One region of the Priestia flexa genome, then DNA from elsewhere that is predicted to be linked to it. Evidence: a T-box and tRNA genes for the amino acid it is inferred to sense, from the RefSeq annotation. Region 1 holds a T-box; the other holds one or more tRNA genes.
What was found. The T-box of region 1 lies ahead of thrS (threonine--tRNA ligase). A T-box ahead of a tRNA ligase gene usually reads a tRNA of that ligase, here a tRNA-Thr.
Positions count from the first base shown of each region.

Region 1 (10,169 bases):
TGGTAAAGAATATCGAGGTGGAGAGGTTTCAGTTGAAGCCCCAATCGGTTATCCACCAGTTTTCTATCGTAAAAGTTCAGAATGGAAAGCTTTATTTAAAAAGATTTCTACTATGTGAAAAAATAGAAAAGACTGCTGGTTTCTTCCGCAGTTTTTTCTATTTAGTTAAAATACACCACACAAAGATAGTGATGTATGATATAATCATTATGATGAATGGGAGAAACAAGGGATAAAGGGGAAAAGTTCATGTTAAATACATCTGTCTTATATTTGCCAATCGGGAGAAAAACATTTGATATTGAAGTTGCAGAACAATATCGAAAACAAAGTGAAAGTTGGTTGCAAGCATCTTGTGCCAAAGTCATAGCGCCAAGTGAGATTCTTACATCGGTAGAAGAGCTAGAAGACTTTCTACAATCAATTCATCATGAGTCAATTGATACTTTATTATATCAAAGCGTAACGTTTGCCGATGGAGAGTTCATGGTAAAAGCGCTTGAATATTTTACGAATCCTGTTGTTGTATGGTCCGTTCGGGAGCCAAGCGTTGGCGGCCGCTTGCGATTAAACTCATTAACAGGTGGCAATAGTACAAGTAACGTACTTAGAAATCATAACCATCCGTTTTCATTTGTATTTGGAAATCCGAATGAAGAACAGCTGCAACATAAGTTAACCAAACAGCTTAATGTCATGCGCGTCATTCAATCATTAACAGATATGAAGGTTGGAGTAGTAGGGGACTATCCACCTGGCTTCTTCTTCTCACAAGCTGATGAAGATGAGCTGCATCAAGCACTTGGTGTTACTTTAAAGAAAATAGATTTGCAAAAAGCATTTAAAGAATGCATTACTATTCCAAAGTCAGAGTGGGTTGGAGAAGTAGATCGTGCTGAGCAACAAGTAATAGGGCTACAGCGCGATGATGAAACCGTACAAAAGTTTGCCCAATTCTCTACTTATATAAAACGAGAGATTGAGAAGGAAGGTTTTACATCGCTGGCTATGCGATGTTGGCCTGATTTTTTTAATAATCTAGGAGCAGCACCGTGCTCAACTCTGTCTCAGTTCACAGAGGATGGAATGGTAACATCATGTGAATCTGATATTCATGGATCAATTTCCATGTTTATCTTAAGAGAATTAGCAAAAGGAAACGCCCCGTATTTGGGAGACTTGGTTCACATTGACGAAGAGAAAAATTCAGCTGTATTTTGGCACTGTGGAGCTGGTGCTTATTCGTTAGCCCGTCCAGATACTGGAGCCACAGCTGGTGTTCATCCTAACAGAAAGATTGGCTTGGCAATGGACTTTGGCTTAAAAGCTGGAGAAGTAACGATTTTCCGAGTGAGTCATACACCAGATGGTTATCGTTTATTAATCATGAAAGGAACGGCACTTGACGTTGAACAGCCTTTTACCGGTACGTCAGTTGAAGTAGAATTAGCAACGGACGTAACGGAGACTTTATATGATTTAATGCATGCAGGCTATGAGCCACATTTTGCATTAGTATACGGTGACGTAGTAGATGAGCTAAAAGAGTTAGGAAGAATTTTAAACATCCAAACAAATTTATATAATTGATGTTAAAAGACTATAGGAAAAAGGGTGATAAAAGAAAGTGAAAGCAATTATAGATCCTACCAAAAACGTTGCGCTATATTTGCAGGTTAAAGATATTCTTGTAAAGCGTATTCAAGAGAAAGTGTGGCCTCCTAATACACTAATTCCAACTGAACAAGAATTGATGGAAGAGTTTGATGTTAGTCGTACAACGTTACGTCAAGCGATTACAATGCTTGTGCAAGACGGACTGCTGGAAAAAAAGCAGGGGAAAGGAACGATTGTCAAAACACAGCCATTAATAGGCGGAAGCTTAGGTAAGTTGAAAGGATTTGCAGAAGAAGCAATTGAAAGAGGGTTAACGCCTGAATCAAAGTTAATTCGAGCAGAATTTAAAAAAGACCTTTATTATGAAAAAACAAAGTTGAGGGTAGCTGACGATGAAGAAATTCTAGTCATTGAACGCGTACGGTTTGCTGATGAAGTTCCAATTGCGATTGAGAGGTCTTGTTGGCCGGTTCATATTGGACAAATTTTAAATAAAGAAGATTTAAATAGAGCTAAATTTTATGAGGTCTTAGAAAGTGAAGGAATTCTATTAAAGCGCGCAAAAGAAAAGATATCCGCAATGAATGCTACCATTTACGAAGCTGATTTGTTAGGCATTCGAGCGGGAGAAGCGCTCTTGGAAATGACAAGGTTGAGCTTTGGTTTTGATGATAAGCCTATTGAATTTACAACCACAAAGTTTCGTAGTGATAAGTACCATTATGATATTGAATTAACGAGATAATAAACATTTGGGGGAATGGGAGACATGGTAAATACGGCAAGCGTAAAGCAATATGGATTATATGTAGATGGCGAATGGATTGAGACCAAAAAGGAAATGAATGTTCTTGATAAATACACGCAGGAAACAGCTGCAAAGGTATCAGTTGCTGAAAAACATCACGTTGATCAAGCAGTTCAGGGAGCAAAGCAGGCACTTAAAACCTCATTTTCACCATATACGCGATACGAGGTATTAATGAAGGTAGCTGAATTGTTGGTAGCAAGAAAAGAAGAATTTGCACAGGTATTAGCTATTGAGGTCGGTAAACCAATTCGTGAATCAAGGGGCGAAGTAGAACGTGCTGCTCAAACACTGCAGCTATCTGCTGAAGAAGCTAAGCGTATTCACGGAGACGGAGTTCCTGTTGAATCCGCAGCTGGCTCTGAAAATCGAATGGCATTTACGGTTCGCGTGCCCGTTGGTGTTATCGCTGCTATTACACCGTTTAACGTACCGCTCAATTTGGTATGTCATAAGATTGGGCCAGCACTAGCAGCTGGAAACACTGTTGTGCTCAAGCCTGCTGAGGTAACGCCTATTTGCGCATTGAAGTTAGCAGCTCTATTTCAAGAAGCAGGACTACCTACAGGGCGCTTACAAATTGTAACAGGAGATGGTGAGCAAATTGGTACATGGCTATTAGATAATCCAGACGTTAATATGTTCACTTTTACTGGTAGTCCCCGTGTTGGAGAGCTCATTCGCTCAAAAGCAGGTCTTCGAAAAGTGGCGCTGGAACTAGGAAACAATTCAGCAACGGTTGTTCATAGCGATGCTAATATAGAACAAGCTGCTTCTCTTATTTCTCAGAAAAGCTTTAATAATGCAGGTCAAGTTTGTATTTCTGTTCAGCGTGTGTATGTACACCAAGAAGTTTATACAACATTTATTGAAAAACTAAAAGAGAAAACGCAACAGCTAGTTGTAGGAAATCCGATGAGTGAAGAGACTGATATTGGCCCGATGATTCGATTAAAAGAAGTCGAGAGAGTCGATGCTTGGGTTCAAGAAGCAAAGAGTCAAGGTGCAATTATTGAAGTAGGTGGAAAAGCAAACGGTTCATTTTATGCGCCAACGATTTTAACTAATGTAAAAGATAATATGAAAGTTTGCCGCCAAGAAATATTCGGCCCTGTGGTTGCTGTTGCGATATATACTGAGATTGATGAAGTAATTGCCAGAGTAAATGATTCAGAATACGGTCTTCAAGCAGGCTTATTTACAAACGATTTGAGCTTTGCCATGAAAGCCGCTCGTGAAATTGAAGTTGGTGGTTTAATTGTTAACGATGCATCGGCTTACCGAGTGGATCATATGCCGTATGGTGGTGTGAAAAACAGCGGTAGTGGTAAAGAGGGACCGAAATATGCAATAGAAGAAATGACGGAAGAGCGCATCATCGTTTTAAACCTATAATAAAAGCAGGGGCCTATGTATAAACAAGGCCTCTGCTTCTGTATAAAAACGTAATAGTGAAGGTGCAAACAATGGAATTTTTATTTGTATTAATCCCGATATTTGCAATATTTGCGATTGGGTTTATTGGACAAAAACGGATTGGATTTGATACAAAATCCATTTCCACAATGGCGCTGTACTTAATGTCCCCAATCTTGGTGTTCCGAACATTTTATACGACTGCGTTTAATGAAGAATATGCATATTTTATTTTATATACGTTTGGTCTTTGTTTTCTACTAATTAGCGTGGTATTTATCCTATCGTGGATAAATGGCTACATAAATTCACAAACATGTGGAATGATTCTAGCTTCTGCTTTTATGAATAACGGAAATTATGGCACGCCGGTTGTACTGTTGCTTTTCGGCGCAACAGGGCTTGAATCTGCTATTATACTGATGGTTATTCAGCAGTTAGTGATGTGTACAATTGGTGTATATTATGCTGCTAAAGGAGGGAAAGCGACAAGTGGAATAAAAGAGTCGCTGCGTGCAGTTAAGAGAATGCCAATTATATATGGCGCAGTTGTTGGAGGGATGTTTCAGCTTTTACATATAGAACTGAGCAAATCAGTTTATCAAGCTGTTGACTTAGTTGCTAATGCCGCTATCCCGACAATTATGCTTGTGCTGGGAATGCAGCTTGCTACTATATCCGTTCGAAATTTAGCCAAGAAGAAATTATCTTTCTCCCTTGCTATTAAGCTAGCTATTTCACCAGTTATTGCATATGTCTTAACATTATTCTTACCTGTGGATGATATGACAAAGCAAATTATGATTATCATGGCTGCTATGCCTACAGCTGCCAATACAACGATGTATGCCATGCAATTCGACACGGAACCGGAGTTTGTCTCGGTTGCTACACTATTCAGCACGTCTTTAAGCTTAGTGACGTTACCCATTGTGTTTTGGATTGTACTGTAGATATAAGTTAAAAGCTGAAAGGATAGATAATATGCAGAAGCAACAGTCCTATGTAATCAAAAAATACGTTAAGTGGCTTTTCATACTTACATTTATCGTTTTTCTTTTCATGTATTTACTCTATGGTTTTTCGCACTATGTAACCGGCGTTTGTTTTTTAATTTCATTTGTGACGGGCGTTTCATTTTTAATGAGAGAATATACGACTTATTTAGATCATTAAGATTCGATGCACTAACAACAGTTTACTTATATGTTACTATATTCATAGTGGAAAATTATAGGGGGATGATTGATGAATCAATTATTTACTTTATTTCTTTCCGATTTGTTAGCTACTATTCCGCTTTTTATAAGTATAAATCTTTTAAGAGTATAGGTTTACTAATAGGTAAAAAAGACATGGCATAAGCCATGTCTTCTTAATAATAGTAGCCATATGGTGGGTAGTAAGGGTATGGTGGATAAGGGTATGGTCCGAATCCTCCGCCGTATAGAGAGCTAGCAAGCAATCCGCCAGCTAATCCTCCTAAGAATGGAGCACCGAAGATAAACGGGCCTCCAAAAGGACGTCCGAATGGTCTGCCAAATGGTCGACCGAAGCCGCCTGGTCTGCCATAAGGTCTCCGAAAATCGTGCTGATTGTATACGTGTTGGTTTTGATACATAACAATACCTCCTTTTTCTTTAGAAGTATATGCAGCAGCCTATAAAACGTTTGGGCAATAATCTCGTTTACGTACATTATTTTTTGAAAATAAAATAAAGGAGAAAAATCTATGAATCTATATTCCGTAATGAAGGCAGCTGAAAGTGATTTTTTATCATTTTCAGAGCTGAAAAATCAAGTGCAGAAGCTTCATATTAAAGGAAGGCCTGATTTATATGAGAAGAAGGATTCATCTCTGTCCTACAGTGAATATCAACAATGGCTCGAATCGGCTGAAACAGAATTACTAGTCGTACGAGATCGAGAGAAGTCTGTGGTTGGATATGTCATCCTTGATTTTAAAAAGGCAGGACATACTAATCCCATTTTAAAAAATCGGTGCACTTTATTCATTCGAAGCATCGGTATTAGTGAGGATCATCAAAGCAAAGGAATTGGCAAGCTATTAATGAATGAAATTGTTAAATACGGCAGAGAAAAATCAGTAGATGCTATTGAACTAAACGTGTTGGAATTTAACGAACGTGCAATAAAGTTCTATGAAAACATGGGGTTTACTACTAAAAGCCGTCAGCTTGAACTGCTGTTTTAAAAAAGGAAGCGCTCAGTATAGTTATATTGAGCGCTTCCTTTTTATCTATTTTGCGCAAGCTCGAATAAAAAATCATCAAAGCTTAGGGAGTGCTGGCTATTATCTGAGCGCTTTCGAACGGCAAGACTGTTGTTGGCTACTTCTTGATCGCCGACAATTACGATATAAGGAGATTTTCTTAGCGTAGCTTCCCGAATTTTAAGGCCAATCTTTTCTTTGCGGCTATCAACTTCAACCCGTCTTCCATGCTGACGTAAGCGCTGTGCAACTTCATTTGCGTAATCTATATGAGCATCAGCAATCGGGAGAATTTTCACTTGAACAGGTGCAAGCCAAAGAGGGAAGTCTCCACCATAATGCTCGATTAAAATACCCATAAAACGCTCGATTGAACCGTAAATTGCGCGATGAATCATTACTGGGCGATGAGGGTTGTTATCTTCTCCGATATATGTGCAGTCGAATTTTTCAGGCATTTGAAAATCCAGTTGAACTGTTCCACACTGCCAGCTTCGGCCAAGGGAGTCTAAAATATGAAAATCAATTTTAGGCCCGTAGAACGCTCCGTCTCCTTTATTAATATCGTACGCTAACCCTCTTGCTTTTAAGACATTTTCAAGAGACGCTTCCGCTTGTTCCCACATGCTTAAGTCTCCCATGTATTTTTCAGGACGAGTTGAAAGTTCTATCTTATACTCAAAGCCAAACTGCTCATAAAATTCATGAACTAGCTTCAAGACACCATCAAGCTCTGCTTCGATTTGAGAAGGCGTAACAAATAAATGAGCGTCATCCTGAGTAAATGAGCGAACGCGAAACAAACCGTTTAAAGATCCGGATAGTTCATGTCTGTGTACGAGCCCAAGCTCAGCAAAACGAACCGGAAGCTCTCGATAGCTTCTACGTTTGCTGTTGAACAATAAGATTGCGCCGGGGCAGTTCATTGGCTTTAGGGCATAGCTTTGTTCATCTACGTTTGAAAAATACATGTTTTCTTGATAATGGTCCCAGTGTCCAGACTGTTCCCATAAATGCTGTTTCATCATAACGGGTGTTTGAATCTCTGCGTATTGAGCTTGAATATGCTTTTGTTTCCAATCGTTAACGAGTTCGTTTCGAATGGCCATGCCGTTTGGTAAGAAAAAGGGCATGCCGGGTGCTTCTTCTAGAGTCAAAAAGAGTTCAAGCTCTTTTCCTAGCTGCTGATGGTTTTGCTTTTCAAGTTTTGCGTTTCTCATGTTTTTCCTCCTCATAATTAAATAAAAAAAACCGCACTCATCCCAAAAGAAGGGACGAGTGCGGTCGTGGTACCACCCTAGTTTCACGACAAAAAAACGTCGTGCTCAAAAACGATAACGGATTTCCCGATTACGGATAGTTTGCAAAGCATTTCCCCGCAATAGCTCAAAGATGGTAAATCAACTTTGTTTCTAAAGGGCTCGCAGCCAAAGGCCCCAGTCTCTGGATAAAAGGTAAAAGAAGATTCGTATTCTTATCAACGCCATCTATAAAATTGTATAAAAAACCGCACTCATCCCAAAAGAAGGGACGAGTGCGGTCGTGGTACCACCCTAATTTCACGACAAATAAGCGTCGTGCTCAAAAACGATAACGGATTTCCCGATTACGGATAGTTTGCAAAGCATTTCCCCGCAATAGCTCAAAGGTGGTAAATCAACTTTGTTTCTAAAGGGCTCGCAGCCAAAGGCCCTAGTCTCTGAGTAGAAATGAAAAGTTATTCATGTCCTTATCAATGCTTACGGATGATTAGAATGGATGGATTTTCCTTAAGTCAAGAGGGATTTTTAAAAAAAGGAAAATAAAGATAAAATAACCCAGTTAAAGTTAATTATGGTATGATGAACAATACATATTCGGATGAGAGAAATAAAGGAGTGCTAGTAATGATTCAATTTCCGCGTTTAAAGCATGACGCTACCATAGGTGTAACCGCTCCTTCTTCGGGGGTTCCAGACGCTTTACATAAGATGTTTCAATCAGCTTGTGACAAAATGGAGGAGCGTGGGTACAAGGTTCAATGCGGTCAAACTGTTTGGACGCAGGTAAAAGCAAAGTCTGCTTCAGGTAAAGTGCGAGCTTATGAATTGATGAGTATGCTCAAAAACGAAGAAATAAATTTAATTATTCCGCCTTGGGGTGGGGAGCTTTTGATTGAAATTTTTGAGCACTTTTTATTTCAAGAAATTAAGCCAAAGTGGGTTTTAGGCTATTCTGATACAAGCTTATTCCTATTTGCGTTAACCATAAACACCGGTATTGCAACAGCTCATGGTCCAAATTTAGTCGATTTGCGAGGCGAGTACTGGGATGAGACGACCAAGATGTGGGAACGAGTATTACAACTTGAAGAAGGAAAGAGTATTACGCAGTACTCTTCTACTGATTTTCAAAAAGAATGGCAGCACAGTAATCCATCTCCTTGCGTCTTTCATTTAACCGAACCTACCGAGTGGAAAATGGTTGGGAACAAAGAGCTTGTGATTGAAGGAAGGTTACTTGGTGGATGTATCGACGTAATCCGTCATGCAATTGGCACACCATGTGGGGATGTTAAAAGCTTTCAGCAGAGGTTTTTACAGGGTGAAAAGCTCGTTTGGTATTTTGAAAACTGTGAGCTATCAGCTACAGACCTTAGGCGTACACTCGTTCAAATGAAGCTAGCAGGTTGGTTTGATTATTGTAGCGGTATACTTTTTGGTCGAAGCACTGCTAACCATCCAGTCGGAGGCTATACAGCTGAAGATGTGTATGAAGCCCTTTTAAAAGAGCTTGAAGTACCTATTGCATATGATCTTGACTTTGGGCATATGCCTCCTCAGCTTACGCTTGTGAACGGTGCTTTCGCCAAGGTAGAAATTAAAAATGGAAAAGGTTATATAAAACAAACATTTAAAAACTAACAGAGGTTGCATAATGCAACCTCTGTTAGTTTTTATGGCTGTAAGTCTAGCATAGCTCCATAATATTGAGAAGCGGTTGTGAAACAAATAAAAGCACAAAGCTCGCTAATCTCCTTATCGTTAAAGGCCTCTTTTAAAACGGCAAAGACAGTATCTGGAACGCTTCCTTTTTCTTTTAAAAAAACGTCTGCAAAGGCAATCGCCAGCATGGTTTTCTCATTTTGTTGTTTACGATTTGGCGCACCTTTTGCTTTACAATAAGCGCAGCCATTTTTTTCAGCTAATACGCGCCTTACTTCTTCCTTTAGCTGTGCTGATAGACTAAGAGTTCTTTCTAACTCATCACCTAAATCACACCATTTATTCATAATATCTACATTGTGACCTAATAGCCGTTGAAAAGGCGTGAATCCAACCCTAGAAAGTTCAATTCTTGGCATATTTTACATCCTCCTTTCATTTTTCTAGTATAGCGTAATGGGATAAAACAGACCCTTTCGTTTGAAAAAGAATTTAAAATAATTATTTATATATATAACAAATAATGCATAGATGGTTTTCAATTGAGAAACTATCAATTTTTAGAAACAGTTTATCTGAAAAAGTCATTTATTTAGATTTTTTGATATATTCCTAGTTTTTTCTAAAAGGTTATAGTATCCTTTTGGTAGAAAGATTCATCTTTTGTAAAAAAATGATAGATTTTTGGGGAATATGGTATAAAGGGGAATCGGTCAGATGGAGGAAAGAACAGGGAGAAAACAGAAATACCGGCGGATGAAAAAAAGAGGGATTTTTACTATTCTAACTTTGATTCTCATTGGCTATTTTGTCGTTGCCAATATGGATCGTTCAGAACCTGCAAGTAACAACGGTGCTTCAACGGAAAAAGAACAACCTAAAAAGGAAGAAGCTAAAGAGAAAAAAGCAGCGGCCGTCAAGAATGAAAAAGAAACAACGATTAAAATTAGCGCAGCGGGAGACTTTACAATTGGTACAGACGAAAGCTTTCCATATCAACAGTCGTTTCCGCATGAAGCAGATAAAAATGGCTTACCTTACTTTGTAGAACATATTAAAGATTTATTTGAAAACGATGACTTTACGACCGTTAATCTTGAAACAACGTTAACTAACTCGACGCAAAAAGCAGCAAAAACCTTTCGTTTTAAAGGGGACCCTTCCTATGTTA
Region 1 covers NZ_CP090431.1:2,294,181-2,304,349, reverse strand. The annotation lists gene LZP85_RS11930 (alpha-glucosidase) at 1-118, shown strand, start outside; gene sftI (sulfoquinovose isomerase) at 250-1,590, shown strand; gene LZP85_RS11920 (GntR family transcriptional regulator) at 1,628-2,362, shown strand; gene LZP85_RS11915 (aldehyde dehydrogenase family protein) at 2,387-3,820, shown strand; gene LZP85_RS11910 (AEC family transporter) at 3,892-4,794, shown strand; gene LZP85_RS11905 (hypothetical protein) at 5,217-5,462, opposite strand; gene LZP85_RS11900 (GNAT family N-acetyltransferase) at 5,574-6,056, shown strand; gene thrS (threonine--tRNA ligase) at 6,098-7,294, opposite strand; T-box leader at 7,598-7,819, opposite strand; gene LZP85_RS11890 (S66 family peptidase) at 7,961-8,977, shown strand; gene LZP85_RS11885 (carboxymuconolactone decarboxylase family protein) at 9,010-9,417, opposite strand; gene LZP85_RS11880 (CapA family protein) at 9,716-10,169, shown strand, end outside.

Region 2 (10,169 bases), 1.6 Mb from region 1:
CTGTTTAGCAAAAACACAGGTCTCTGCGAAGCCGCAAGGCGAAGTATAGGGGCTGACGCCTGCCCGGTGCTGGAAGGTTAAGAGGAGGGGTTATCCTTTGGGAGAAGCTCTGAATCGAAGCCCCAGTAAACGGCGGCCGTAACTATAACGGTCCTAAGGTAGCGAAATTCCTTGTCGGGTAAGTTCCGACCCGCACGAAAGGCGTAACGATCTGGGCACTGTCTCAACGAGAGACTCGGTGAAATTATAGTACCTGTGAAGATGCAGGTTACCCGCGACAGGACGGAAAGACCCCGTGGAGCTTTACTGTAGCCTGATATTGAATTTTGGTACAGCTTGTACAGGATAGGTAGGAGCCTGAGAAGCCGGAGCGCTAGCTTCGGTGGAGGCGTCGGTGGGATACTACCCTGGTTGTATTGAAATTCTAACCCACAGCCCTGATCGGGCTGGGAGACAGTGTCAGGTGGGCAGTTTGACTGGGGCGGTCGCCTCCTAAAGAGTAACGGAGGCGCCCAAAGGTTCCCTCAGAATGGTTGGAAATCATTCGTAGAGTGTAAAGGCACAAGGGAGCTTGACTGCGAGACCTACAAGTCGAGCAGGGACGAAAGTCGGGCTTAGTGATCCGGTGGTTCCGCATGGAAGGGCCATCGCTCAACGGATAAAAGCTACCCCGGGGATAACAGGCTTATCTCCCCCAAGAGTCCACATCGACGGGGAGGTTTGGCACCTCGATGTCGGCTCATCGCATCCTGGGGCTGTAGTCGGTCCCAAGGGTTGGGCTGTTCGCCCATTAAAGCGGTACGCGAGCTGGGTTCAGAACGTCGTGAGACAGTTCGGTCCCTATCCGTCGTGGGCGTAGGAAATTTGAGAGGAGCTGTCCTTAGTACGAGAGGACCGGGATGGACACACCGCTGGTGTACCAGTTGTCTTGCCAAAGGCATCGCTGGGTAGCTATGTGTGGACGGGATAAGTGCTGAAAGCATCTAAGCATGAAGCCCCCCTCAAGATGAGATTTCCCATAGCGCAAGCTAGTAAGATCCCTGAAAGATGATCAGGTTGATAGGTCAGAGGTGGAAGCACGGCGACGTGTGTAGCTGACTGATACTAATCGATCGAGGACTTAACCAAATTAGAAAAGCGAAGGCGACTGTTCAATTGTGAAAGGCGTTGGAGCTTCTGATAGGGGAAACCGCTCTTTGGTTTCAATAACAGAAGTGAAACGACCGAACAATTAGGAGCTGTAGCTAGACAGTAAACTTAGTACTCAGCGAAATGTTATCTAGTTTTGAGAGAATAATCTCAAAACATGTCTGGTGGCGATAGCAGAGAGGTCACACCCGTTCCCATGCCGAACACGGAAGTTAAGTTCTCTAGCGCCGATGGTAGTTGGGACTTTGTCCCTGTGAGAGTAGGACGTTGCCAGGCTTTATAAGATTCCACAGTAGCTCAGTGGTAGAGCAATCGGCTGTTAACCGATCGGTCGTAGGTTCGAGTCCTACCTGTGGAGCCATTTATGGCCCGTTGGTCAAGCGGTTAAGACACCGCCCTTTCACGGCGGTAACACGGGTTCGAATCCCGTACGGGTCACCACTTAATTTTATACAAGAAATTTGGAGGATTAGCTCAGCTGGGAGAGCACCTGCCTTACAAGCAGGGGGTCGGCGGTTCGATCCCGTCATCCTCCACCATGAACATGTTGCCGGTGTAGCTCAACTGGTAGAGCAACTGACTTGTAATCAGTAGGTTGGGGGTTCAAGTCCTCTTGCCGGCACCATTGTTTTCTGGAGGGGTAGCGAAGTGGCTAAACGCGGCGGACTGTAAATCCGCTCCTTCGGGTTCGGCAGTTCGAATCTGCCCCCCTCCACCATCTTATTGGGCTATAGCCAAGCGGTAAGGCAACGGACTTTGACTCCGTCATGCGTTGGTTCGAATCCAGCTAGCCCAGCCATTAAGAGCCATTAGCTCAGTTGGTAGAGCATCTGACTTTTAATCAGAGGGTCGAAGGTTCGAGTCCTTCATGGCTCACTCTTATATGCGGAAGTAGTTCAGTGGTAGAACACCACCTTGCCAAGGTGGGGGTCGCGAGTTCGAACCTCGTCTTCCGCTCCAATTATTATTATTTCGTTTTGTTGGGGCCTTAGCTCAGCTGGGAGAGCGCCTGCCTTGCACGCAGGAGGTCAGCGGTTCGATCCCGCTAGGCTCCACCAATTACATAAATTATTCACCTCTAAACAACGGTTTAGAGGTTTTTTTGTCTCTTTTTAAGTTGTATATATATTCAGAAAAGTGTTGAGTTGAGCCATTCTTACTTTTAGCTATACAATAGGAGTATGAAAGATAAAAAGGGGAGAAAGAGAAATGAAAAATGTATCAATTATTGGTGTACCAATGGATTTAGGCCAAACACGTCGAGGGGTAGACATGGGGCCAAGTGCGATTCGTTATGCGGGAGTAGTAGAGCGAATTGAAAATATTGGTTATGTGGTTAAGGACGAAGGGAATATTGAAATTGCTCCTGCAGAAAGAGTACATAATGATTTAAAAACAAATTTAAAAAACTTGAAGGCTGTAGCAGATGCTAGTGAACGATTAGCGTCTAAAGTAGATCATGTTATTACAAATGGTAATTTTCCACTTGTACTTGGTGGTGATCATAGTATTGCTATTGGGACGTTAGCCGGTGTTAGCAAGCATTATGAGAATCTTGGAGTTATTTGGTATGACGCACATGGAGATTTAAATACGGCTGACACTTCTCCATCAGGCAACATACATGGAATGCCACTAGCAGCTAGTCTAGGCATTGGGCATCCAACGTTAACAAATATTTTTGGATACATGCCAAAAATTAAGCCTGAAAACATTGTGATTATTGGTGCACGTTCTTTAGATGAAGGAGAAAGAGAATTAATTAAAGAGATTGGCATTAAGGTATACACGATGCATGAAGTTGATAGACTTGGAATGGCACATGTTATGGAAGAGACAATTTCTTACTTGAAAGATAAAACAGATGGAGTACATTTGTCACTCGACTTAGATGGTTTAGACCCTCATGACGCACCTGGAGTAGGAACACCTGTTATTGGAGGAATTAGCTACAGAGAAAGCCATCTAGCTATGGAAATGCTAGCTGAATCTAACGTCGTTACTTCAGCTGAGTTTGTAGAAGTTAATCCCATCTTAGATGAGCGTAATAAAACAGCAACGGTGGCTGTTGCGTTGATGGGTTCTTTATTCGGCGAAAAATTACTATAAAAAAGAATCAGCTCTTGTTGTTGAAAACAAGGGCTGATTTAGTTTGATTGCTTTGTATATTGGTTTAATAGTGTATCTAACTCTGAGCTTAACCTCAGTACCTCTTTAGAACATAGAGATGTTTGTTGTGCAGTATTTAACATCATGTGGCGATGCTCTTCAATTCGTTCCAGTAAATTTTTCTCCATCAGCGACATTCCTCACTTTATAATAGTCTTTTACTTCATAAATATCCCAATTTAAAAAATCTTAAACATAAACATCAAATTTTTGTTAAAATAATTAAGCATGAATGAAACTTTAATTAGAAGTAAACGTATATATACTATCCCGCAATGGGCGGAGGTCACTTTTACATGGAGTTATTATTAAAGCGGAAAATAAAAAAAGTAAAAAAAGGCGATCAAGATGCGTTTGCTGATATTGTAGAATATCATAAAGATAAGCTCTATCAGCTATGCTATCGCATGTTAGGTAATCGTGAAGAAGCGCAAGATGCGGCTCAGGAAGCTTTTATTCGAGCCTATGTTAATATTCACAGTTATGACTCATCCAAGAAATTTTCCACATGGCTATATCGGATTGCAACAAATCTTTGTATTGATAAAATTCGTAAAAAGAAGCCAGATTATTATTTAGATGCAGAAGTAGCTGGAACGGAAGGTCTTAATATGTACTCACAGATTGCTGCAGACCAAGCACTCCCTGAAGATGAATTAGAAAGAGGAGAGCTGCAAGACTTAATTCAATCTGAAATTTTAAAGCTACCTGAGAAATATCGTACAGTTATTGTGCTGAAATATATTGATGAACTTTCTTTGAAAGAAATTAGTGAAATTTTAGAGCTACCGATTGGTACTGTAAAGACAAGAATTCATAGAGGAAGGGAAGCCTTAAGAAACAGACTTCGCCATTTGTAAGGAGTGAAAATAATGAAATGCTCAAGTTCCTATGTAAATCTAATCCATGAATACTTAGATGGAGATCTTACAAAAGAGAATGAACAGTTATTGAAGCAGCATTTACAGGAATGTGATGCATGCCAAGAACATTTTAAACAATTAAAGCGAACCATTGCTTTTGTTCAAAGCACTTCTCATATTGATACACCTATGAACTTTACGGCTAATATTATGGCAGGTCTTCCTAAAGAGAAGAGCGCTGTAAGAATGAATCGTTGGTTTACCAATCACCCATTTTTAACAGCAGCTGCTGTGTTTACGTTGTTAATGTCTGGGGCTACTTTTTCAGCATGGAATACTAACGAAGAGTTTGCAGTCTCTAAGCAGGATAACCTTGTGATTGAAAACAAGACTGTTATTGTACCAGCTGGCGAAGTGGTTAAAGGAGATGTTACTGTACGCAACGGTGATATAAAAGTAGAAGGAACGGTAGATGGAAATATTACAGTTATTAATGGTGATCAATACCTTGCATCTGCGGGGGAGGTTACCGGTGATATTGAAGAATTAGACCAAATGTTTGAATGGATTTGGTACAATGTAAAGAATGGTGTTAAAGACGCAGTTAACCTGTCAAATAATGAATAAAAACAAGTTCCCTTGACGGTAAAAATAAAGATTTGCTAAAGAATCGTCCCCGGTCATCACGACTATTGGACGATTCTTTTTGTAAATAAAAACCAATTGTTGTTATGTCTAACTAGTAGGGAATTTTAAATTTATGATATAATAAAAAAGTTATGTTTAATTGACTACATATAAATAGAGGAAGTGAGACGATGCCTTTTGGAGAGCTACCGATCTTCGCATATTTAGGAAATATAATCGATGTTCTCCTTGTTTGGTTTGTTATATATAAATTGATAATGGTCATCAGAGGTACGAAAGCTGTACAGTTACTCAAAGGAATAATCGTCATCGTTGTTGTACGCTTTATTAGTAACTTCCTGGGCCTAAACACATTACAATGGTTAATGGATCAAGCCTTAACATGGGGATTTTTAGCAGTTATTATTATTTTCCAACCTGAAGTTCGCAGAGCGTTGGAGCAATTAGGAAGAGGGAGTTTATTTTCTAAAGCTAGCCTTCCTGAAGAGGATGAACGCGCATTAACAATTGAAGCTATTACAAAAGCTACGCATTATATGGCAAAGCGTCGTATAGGAGCTTTAATTTCGATTGAGCGAGAAACAGGAATGAATGATTATATTGAAACAGGTATTCCGCTAAATGCCAATGTTTCATCAGAGCTATTGATTAATTTATTTATTCCTAATACGCCATTGCATGATGGAGCCGTTATTTTACAGCGCAATCAAGTTTCAGCTGCAGCTTGCTACTTACCACTTTCCGAAAGCCCCTTCATTTCAAAGGAGCTAGGAACTCGTCACCGAGCAGCTGTTGGTATTAGTGAAGTAACAGATAGTATAACGGTTATAGTATCTGAAGAAACAGGTGGTATTTCTGTGACAAAGAATGGTGAGTTATATCGTGAGTTAACAATTGATACGTTAAAAGAAATGCTTGAGAAAGAGTTGGTTAATACTTCAAGAGCATCTTCTTCAGCTCGTTGGCAATGGAGGTCGAAGAAGAATGGATAGATTATTAAACAATCCTTGGATCATGAAAATAATTGCGCTTCTTTTAGCTTTGATGCTTTATCTATCTGTTAGCATCGATAATCAAGATACAAATACAATCCTTGGCACAAGTAAATCATCAGGAACAGGTACAGAAACCATTACAAATGTTCCTGTGGAAGTCTCCTATGATCAAGATAATATGATTATTAGCGGTGTTCCAGATACGGTTAATGTTACTTTAGAAGGTTCTAAAAGTGCTCTTCAACAAGAAAAGCTAAAGCAAGATTTGGAAGTATATGTGGATTTAAATAACTACGGTTTGGGAGAGCACCAAGTAGAATTACAACACCGAAATATTTCGGATCGTCTGGATGTTAAAATTGATCCGCAAGTCGTAACAGTTAGCATTGAAAATCAACAATCACAAGAATTTCCAGTAGAAGCAAGCTTTGATAAAAATCAGGTAAAAAAAGGTTATAAAGCGGGCTCTGCACAAATTAGTCCAGAGACGGTAACGGTTACTGGAGCTAAGAGTCAGCTATCGCAAGTAGCCTATGTAAAAGCTCTTGTTGAATTAGATAACGTAAGTAAAGATGTAAATGAACAAGCAGAGGTAGTAGCATTTGATAAAAACCTGAATAAGCTAGATGTAGCTATTGAACCAGAAGTAGTTAATGTTACAATCCCAATTGAAAATAGAAGTAAGAAGGTTCCGATTAGCCTTGAGCAAACGGGCACCTTAGGCGAAGGAATTGAAATTACAGATCTCTCTTTAGATAAAGATGAAGTAACCGTTATTGGTGAAAAAGACGTATTAGATTCTATCTCGTCAATTGATAATATCCCAGTCGACGTGACGGGGATTTCCAAAACTTCCGAAGTAAAAGTTGATGTCCCTGTTCCAGAAGGTGCAGATAGCGTTCAGCCTAAGCAAGTTACAGTGAGTGTAAACGTAAAAAAGCTGGATGAAGAAGAGGAAGAAGAAACTGACGCAGAAGAAACCTCTGTAGCCGAAGAAGAGAAAGATGGAAAAAAGTCGTTTGAAAGCTTGTCAGTGTCATTAAATGGTCAAAACTCCAAATATAAATATGAAATTTTATCTCCTAAAAACGGAGCGGTACGAGTTGACCTATCAGGACCACAACAACAGCTAAGAAATGTTACTCGAAGTGATATTGGTATATCTGCCAATGTCGCAAGGTTAACACCTGGTGAGTTTTCAGTTCCTATTTCTTTAACGGTTCCAAGCGGGATTGAAGGCACTCTTTCTACAAAAACGCTACGAGTGAAAGTTAGTGAAAGAAACCCTTCAGATGAAGAAGAACAAAACCCTTCTGAACCACCAGAAGAAGGCGGTAATAATAATCCGGACGAGCCTTCTGATCCGTCTGATAATACCGGATCTAACGAAGAGGATGAAGGTAACGGTGAAAACAATGCAAGTAATGAAGAAAGTGGCTCATCATCCGCAAATTAAATATACACAATGGACATAAAAGGAGAGAAAAAGAATGGGTAAGTATTTTGGAACAGACGGTGTAAGGGGTGTTGCAAACAGTGAATTAACACCTGAGCTTGCATTTAAAATTGGTCGTTTTGGAGGATACGTATTAACAAAAGATACAGAACGACCAAAAGTCCTAATCGGTCGCGATACGCGTGTATCAGGGCATATGTTAGAGGGAGCTTTGGTAGCAGGTCTTCTATCTATCGGAGCGGAGGTAATGCGCTTGGGTGTAATCTCAACTCCAGGTGTTTCTTACTTAACAAAAGCGCTGGGTGCACAAGCAGGGGTTATGATTTCTGCTTCACACAACCCAGTGCAAGATAACGGAATCAAGTTTTTTGGTCCAGATGGATTCAAGTTATCTGATGCTCAAGAAAATGAAATTGAAGCATTAATTGATAATCCAAAAGATGAGCTACCAAGACCTGTTGGTAAAGATCTTGGACAGGTAAATGACTATTTTGAAGGCGGTCAAAAATATCTTCAGTATCTGAAGCAAACAATCGATGAAGATTTTTCTGGCTTACACGTTGCGCTTGACTGTGCACATGGTGCGACTTCATCTCTAGCAGCACATTTATTTGCAGACTTAGATGCTGATATTTCAACAATGGGTGCATCTCCAAATGGATTAAATATTAACGAAGGTGTTGGTTCTACTCACCCTGAAGCATTATCAGCATTTGTGAAAGAAAAAGGTGCGGACGTAGGATTAGCTTTTGATGGTGACGGCGACCGACTAATTGCAATTGATGAAAATGGTGACATTGTAGATGGCGATCAAATTATGTTCATTTGTGCAAAGTATTTATTTGAACAAGGGCGTTTAAAACATAACACGCTTGTCTCTACGGTTATGAGTAACCTTGGATTCTACAAGGCTCTTGAAGCAAACGGAATTGAAAGTGCTCAGACAGCGGTTGGAGATCGCTACGTGGTAGAAGAGATGAAAGTACATCAATACAATTTAGGTGGAGAGCAATCAGGTCATATTATCTTCCTTGATTATAACACGACAGGAGACGGTATGTTGTCTGCGATTCAGCTTGTAAATATTATGAAGGCAACAAATAAAAAATTATCTGAACTAGCAAACGAAATGACAAAGTTTCCACAGCTGCTTGTAAACGTGAGAGTAACGGATAAACATCACGTAACTGAAAACGAGAAGGTAAAAGAAATAATTACCGAAGTAGAAAAAGAAATGGCTGGAAACGGTCGCGTTCTTGTTCGCCCTTCAGGTACAGAGCCACTTGTGCGCGTAATGGTTGAAGCACCAAGCCAAAATGAGTGTGAGACTTACGTAAACCGCATTGTTGAAGTTGTAAAAGAAGAAATGGGACTAGAGTAATTCATCATTCTATGCATAAGCAGTGACCACATGAGCTGCTTATGCATATTTTTATATTATGCCAATTGTACAAAGCGGCACGCAAAAAGGCCTGTTTTTACTATTGGTAATAAAGATAATTGACGATTTCTTATGCTTTGTTGTAAGATTAAATCTGTTCGTCTCTAGTTTACAAAAGGAGGGAATGTTAAAAGTAATTTAATATATGTAAAAGCGCCTGAACTAAGTCTGAGACGACAGTGGCTTAGTTGACGAGGAGGAGGTTTATCGAAGTATCGGCGGATGCCTCCCGGTTGTTGATTATCACAATCGAAAGCTTAATGTGAAAAACAAAGGGGTGACTCTTTGGACAAACGCATTAAGAAGATAATCGTTATTGTGAAGAAGGTAACGTTCTTCATTACTTTAAGGAGGATTACAATCTATGTGCGGAATTGTAGGTTATATTGGAACTCAAGATTCAAAGGAAATTTTATTACGTGGTCTTGAAAAATTAGAATATCGTGGATATGACTCAGCGGGTATTGCAGTTGTTAATGACGGTGGCGTACACGTATTCAAAGAAAAAGGACGTATTGCTGAACTACGTCAATCAGTCGATAATAACGTTGTAGCACCAGCTGGTATCGGTCATACGCGCTGGGCAACACACGGTGTTCCAAGCCGTGAAAATGCTCACCCACACCAAAGTCATAACGGTCGCTTTACGCTAGTTCACAACGGAGTTATTGAGAACTACGCAATCTTAAAGCGTGAGTATTTACAAGATGTTGAATTCAAAAGTGAAACGGATACAGAAGTAATCGTTCATTTAATTGAAAAAATTGCAAGTGAAGGATTAGAAGTAGAAGAAGCATTCCGTAAAGCGGTAAGCTTACTACACGGATCTTATGCACTAGCATTAATTGATAATGAAGATAAAAACACAATTTATGTTGCTAAAAATAAAAGTCCGTTACTTGTTGGTTTAGGTGAAGGCTTTAACGTTGTAGCAAGTGATGCAATGGCGATGCTACAAGTAACAAACCAATATGTAGAGCTAATGGATAAAGAAACAGTAATCGTAACAAAAGAAGCTGTTACAATTAAAACATTAGATGGTGAAGTAGTAGCGCGCGATCCTTACACTGCTGAATTAGATGCAAGTGATATTGAAAAGGGTACGTATCCTCACTACATGCTAAAAGAAATTGATGAGCAGCCTCTAGTAATGCGTAAAATCATTCAGCAATATCAAGGTGCTGACAATGAACTTCATGTTGATGAGGATATTGTAAAAGCAATGAACGACTCTGATCGTGTATATATCGTTGCTTGTGGAACAAGTTACCATGCTGGATTAGTAGGAAAACAATTCATTGAAACTTGGGCGAAAGTTCCAGTTGAAGTCCACGTAGCGAGTGAGTTTTCTTACAACATGCCACTTTTATCTGAAAAACCACTATTCATCTTTATTTCTCAAAGTGGTGAAACTGCAGATAGCCGTGCAGTTCTTGTTCAGATTAAAG
Region 2 covers NZ_CP090431.1:3,903,109-3,913,277, forward strand. The annotation lists rRNA gene LZP85_RS20145 (23S ribosomal RNA) at 1-1,128, shown strand, start outside; rRNA gene rrf (5S ribosomal RNA) at 1,310-1,425, shown strand; tRNA gene LZP85_RS20155 (tRNA-Asn) at 1,436-1,510, shown strand; tRNA gene LZP85_RS20160 (tRNA-Glu) at 1,516-1,590, shown strand; tRNA gene LZP85_RS20165 (tRNA-Val) at 1,613-1,688, shown strand; tRNA gene LZP85_RS20170 (tRNA-Thr) at 1,699-1,774, shown strand; tRNA gene LZP85_RS20175 (tRNA-Tyr) at 1,784-1,867, shown strand; tRNA gene LZP85_RS20180 (tRNA-Gln) at 1,874-1,948, shown strand; tRNA gene LZP85_RS20185 (tRNA-Lys) at 1,953-2,025, shown strand; tRNA gene LZP85_RS20190 (tRNA-Gly) at 2,035-2,109, shown strand; tRNA gene LZP85_RS20195 (tRNA-Ala) at 2,132-2,207, shown strand; gene rocF (arginase) at 2,359-3,258, shown strand; gene LZP85_RS20205 (aspartyl-phosphate phosphatase Spo0E family protein) at 3,297-3,446, opposite strand; gene sigW (RNA polymerase sigma factor SigW) at 3,615-4,178, shown strand; gene LZP85_RS20215 (anti-sigma factor family protein) at 4,191-4,808, shown strand; gene cdaA (diadenylate cyclase CdaA) at 5,000-5,821, shown strand; gene LZP85_RS20225 (CdaR family protein) at 5,814-7,280, shown strand; gene glmM (phosphoglucosamine mutase) at 7,315-8,661, shown strand; gene glmS (glutamine--fructose-6-phosphate transaminase (isomerizing)) at 9,086-10,169, shown strand, end outside.
Region 2: it encodes a tRNA-Thr, which carries the amino acid that the T-box ahead of thrS (threonine--tRNA ligase) is inferred to sense. The anticodon was not compared.